DNA from 2 places in the Streptomyces sp. P17 genome. Region 2 is predicted to be linked to the other one. Evidence: riboswitches for the same ligand, from Rfam matches in the RefSeq annotation. Region 2 holds a riboswitch; the other holds the start of a gene.
What was found. A riboswitch is a leader RNA that binds a small molecule or an ion and turns the genes downstream of it on or off. The one in region 2 is predicted to bind ZMP and ZTP.

Region 1 (2,177 bases), on a different contig from region 2:
GCCGGGGCCGGAACAGTTCGGGCCGGTCGCCCTCGCCCAGTTCACGGCGGACGGAGTCGGCGAGTTCGGCCGATCCGGGTCCCCAGGCGTCGATGTGGACGTCGTCCAGGCGCTGCTTGCGGATGCGGTAGGTGACCGGCCCCGAGACGGTCAGCGCGGTGCGCCACACGGTGCCGTCGGGATCGACCCGGTGCGTGGGGTCGTAGGGGCCCCGACGCAGGCTCTCCAAGGTCAGGCGGGCGTCCACGGGGAAGCCGGGCTGCCAGTGCACGGACCGGTCCGGTGGCTGCGGCATCGCTCACCATCTCCCGGGAGGACATGCCGAGGGCCGCCCGGCTGTGCGGACGGCCCCCGGGGGTGCGGCGGGTCAGTACTCGATGCCGGGGAGCAGACCCGTGACCGGGGCGACCATGTCGGTGACCTGGTACAACTGGTTCAGCTCGTCGACCCGGTTGAGCTGGTTCAGCTGCGCGGAGGGCCGCGGGATCTCCGCCTTGCGCTCCTCGGGGATGTCGCTGACGGTGAGCGAGTCGAGCATCCTCATCGGGCTGAGCGAACCGGCGTTGGGGGCCTCCGCCTCGGCCGCGCTCGCCAGCGGCGCGGCGAGGCCGGTGGCCGCGGCGGCCAGACCGACGGCGGCGACGATACGTCGTGTTGAGATCATGTCCGGAGCAACGCCGACGGGCCCCCGCCGGACACGGCCGCACGGCGCGGCTCACCCGTCAGGCGGACCGCGGCGGCTGCGCTTGCCGAGCCCGCCCGGGCGGAGGAGCCTCGAAGGAGAGGCCGCGCGGCCCGCTCCCCGGAGGCCGCGGGCCTTCGAGGAGGTCACCATGGGCACTGCGGCACGCCCCGGCTTCGACACCGAAGCCCTGCGCCGGGGCATCGAGGGAGACACCGCGACGACACTGCTGTCGCTCTACGCGGACGACGCCGAACTACGCGTCGTGGACCGCAACACCCAGCCCAGCAGTCCCCGGGTCCTGCACGGCCGTGACGAGATCAGCGAGTTGCTGGACGACGTCTACAGCCGCGACATGACCCACAAGCTGGAGCGCTGTGTCGTCGAGGGCGACACCGTCGCCTTCAGCGAGTCCTGTCAGTACGCCGACGGAGTACGTGTGCTCGCCGAGTCGATGGCGTCCCTGCGGGACGGCAAGATCGTCGAGCAGACGATGATCCAGGCCTGGGACGAATAGCCGAAAGGAGCCTCGGTCCGGGTGGGGGCGGGCCGTGACTGGCGCTGAGGTGGAGCACCACCCGGGAGCGGTTCCGCAGAGTCGATGCCGTGCGCCTGGGCGAACCGGAAACACCGGCCCAGCTGGATCATGTCTCTGGCACGGCTGGGGGCACCTCCCAGGCCCTTGAGGCTCTGGGGGAGGACGGCACCTCTCTCGCCCGGAACATCGTGGCGCAGACCGCCGAGCGGGCGGCCCACGTCACCGAACGCACCGGCACGGCGCCCTGTCCGGCGACGGTGCTGGCCGTCGAGGACCCGGCATGCGTCCTCTACGTCCGGATGAAGCAACCGCTGCCGCAAGGCCGGCATCGAGTCCCGGCACGTGGAGCTGCCCGCGGCCACGACCACCGAGGAACTGGTCGCGGACGCTCGAAAAGCTGTCGCTCGACCCCGGTGTGCACGGCATCCTGCTCCAGCACCCGATGGGCGCGCACATCGACGAGCGGGCCGCGTTCGAGGCGACAGCGCCGGAGAAGGACGTCGACGGCGTCACCTTCGCCTCCTTCGCCACGATGAGCTTCGGACTGCCGGGCTTCGTGTCCTGCACGCCCGGCGGCATCGTGCGGCTGCTCGACGCGTACGACGTCGACCCGTCCGGCAAGCGCGCGGTGGTCGTCGGCCGCAGCGCGATCCTCGGCAAGCCGGCCGGCATGCTGCTGCTCGCCCGGGACGCGACGGTGACGTACTGCCACTCCCGTACGGCGGACCTGTCGGCGGCGGTCCGGGAGGCGGACATCGTAGTCGCCGCCGTGGGTCGGCCCCGGCTGATCCGGGGTCAGGACATCAAGCCGGGCGCCGTCGTGATCGACGCCGGCTACGACCCGGGCAACATCGGCGACCTCGACTTCCATTCCGCCGCCGAACGGGCCTCGCTGATCACGCCGGTGCCGGGCGGGGTCGGTCCGATGACGATCGCCACGCTGCCGGAGCAGACCGT
Region 2 (2,177 bases):
CGCCCGGAACTGGGCAAGTCCCCAGTCCAGATCCTCCTTGCCGATCACCAGCGGCGGCGCGATCCGGATCGTCGCCCCGTGCGTGTCCTTCACCAGCACACCCCGGTCCATCAGCTTCTCCGACACCTCCCGCCCGGACCCGTACGCCCGGGCGATGTCCACCCCCGCCCACAGCCCGCGGCCCCGCACGTCCGTCACCCGCCCCATGTCGGCCAGTGCCGCCAGCTCCCGGTGCAGATGCTCGCCGAGCTCCGCGGAGCGCGCCTGGTACTCGCCCGACCGCACCATCGCGATCACCTCCAGCGCCACCGCACAGGCCAGCGGATTCCCCCCGAACGTCGACCCGTGCTCCCCGGGCCGGAACACCCCCAGCACCTCGGCCGAGGACACCACCGCCGATACCGGCACCACACCGCCCCCGAGCGCCTTGCCCAGCACATACATGTCCGGCACCACGCCCTCGTGCTCGCACGCGAAGGTCCGCCCCGTCCGCCCCAGGCCCGACTGGATCTCATCGGCCACGAACAGCACGTTCCGCTCCCGCGCCAGCTCCCGCACCGCCGGCAGATAACCGGACGGCGGCACGATCACCCCCGACTCGCCCTGGATCGGCTCCAGCAGCACCGCGACGGTGTTCTCCGTCATCGCCTCCCGCATCGCCGTCAGATCCCCGTACGGCACGATCTGGAACCCCGGCGTGTACGGCCCGAAGTCCGCGCGCGCCTCCGGATCGGTGGAGAAGCTGATGACCGTCGTCGTACGGCCGTGGAAGTTGCCGCCCGCGACCACGATCTTCGCCATCTCCGCGGGCACGCCCTTGACCCGGTACCCCCACTTCCGGGCCGTCTTCACCGCGGTCTCCACCGCCTCCACGCCGGTGTTCATCGGCAGCACCATCTCCATGCCGCACAACTGCGCGAGCTCCTCGCAGAACGCGGCGTACCGGTCGTGATGGAACGCCCGCGACGTGAGCGTCACCCGCTCCAGCTGCGCCTTGGCCGCATCGATGATCCGCCGGTTGCGGTGCCCGAAATTGAGGGCCGAGTAACCGGCCAGCAGATCCAGATACCGCCGACCCTCCACATCCGTCATCCACGCCCCGTCGGCCGAGGCGACGACGACCGGCAGCGGTGCGTAGTTGTGCGCACCGTGCGCCTCGGCCGCGGCGATGAGGGTTTCCGTAGTGGTCACGGGACCTCCAGAAGACACCGGGAGACAAGCGGGACCCCCTTCCTATCCTTGCTCGGATGGTGGACGCGGGACCTTGACCCGACGGCGCGCCCGGTAGGCTGACGGCGGGCCGTGACTGGCGCGCTGGGATGGGACCGACCATCGGGGAGCGGCCCGGTCGTGACTGTGTGCCGTGCGCCTGGGCCGAACCGTGAACGCTGAACGCCACGCCGTCCGGAGGCCGACTTGTCCGAGCAGCCCCTCTCCAACGAATCCACCGCCTTCCGCGCCGCCCTCGACGTCATCCGCGCCGTGGAGCCGCGGGTCGCCGATGCCATCGGCCAGGAGGTCCACGACCAGCGCGAGATGCTCAAGCTGATCGCCTCCGAGAACTACGCCTCCCCGGCCACGCTGCTGGCGATGGGCAACTGGTTCAGCGACAAGTACGCCGAGGGCACCATCGGCCGCCGCTTCTACGCCGGCTGCCGCAATGTCGACACCGTCGAGTCCCTCGCCGCGGAACACGCCAAGGAACTCTTCGGCGCCCGCCACGCCTACGTCCAGCCGCACTCCGGCATCGACGCCAACCTCGTCGCCTTCTGGTCCGTCCTGGCCGCCCGCGTCGAGGCCCCCGCCCTGGAGAAGGCCGGCGTCCGCCAGGTCAACGACCTCTCCGACGCCGACTGGGCCGAGCTGCGCCAGGCCTTCGGCAACCAGCGCATGCTCGGCATGTCCCTGGACGCCGGCGGCCACCTCACCCACGGTTTCCGCCCGAACATCTCCGGCAAGATGTTCGACCAGCGCTCCTACGGCACCGACCCGGCCACCGGCCTGATCGACTACGCGGCGCTGCGGGTGTCGGCCCGCGAGTTCAAGCCGCTGATCATCGTCGCCGGCTACTCCGCCTACCCCCGTCTGGTGAACTTCCGGATCATGCGGGAGATCGCCGACGAGGTCGGCGCGACCCTGATGGTCGACATGGCCCACTTCGCGGGCCTGGTCGCGGG

Region 1: another riboswitch for ZMP and ZTP. It lies ahead of RMT89_RS35295 (bifunctional 5,10-methylenetetrahydrofolate dehydrogenase/5,10-methenyltetrahydrofolate cyclohydrolase); the one in region 2 lies ahead of RMT89_RS24535 (glycine hydroxymethyltransferase).

What each region holds. Positions count from the first base shown of each region.
Region 1 covers NZ_JAVRBF010000078.1:27,185-29,361, forward strand. Annotated here, with positions in the region: gene RMT89_RS35280 (DNA-3-methyladenine glycosylase 2 family protein) at 1-295, opposite strand, end outside; gene RMT89_RS35285 (hypothetical protein) at 368-664, opposite strand; gene RMT89_RS35290 (nuclear transport factor 2 family protein) at 834-1,199, shown strand; ZMP/ZTP riboswitch at 1,224-1,307, shown strand; partial or broken gene RMT89_RS35295 (bifunctional 5,10-methylenetetrahydrofolate dehydrogenase/5,10-methenyltetrahydrofolate cyclohydrolase) at 1,373-2,177, shown strand, end outside.
Region 2 covers NZ_JAVRBF010000039.1:21,261-23,437, reverse strand. Annotated here, with positions in the region: gene rocD (ornithine--oxo-acid transaminase) at 1-1,191, opposite strand, end outside; ZMP/ZTP riboswitch at 1,293-1,382, shown strand; gene RMT89_RS24535 (glycine hydroxymethyltransferase) at 1,417-2,177, shown strand, end outside.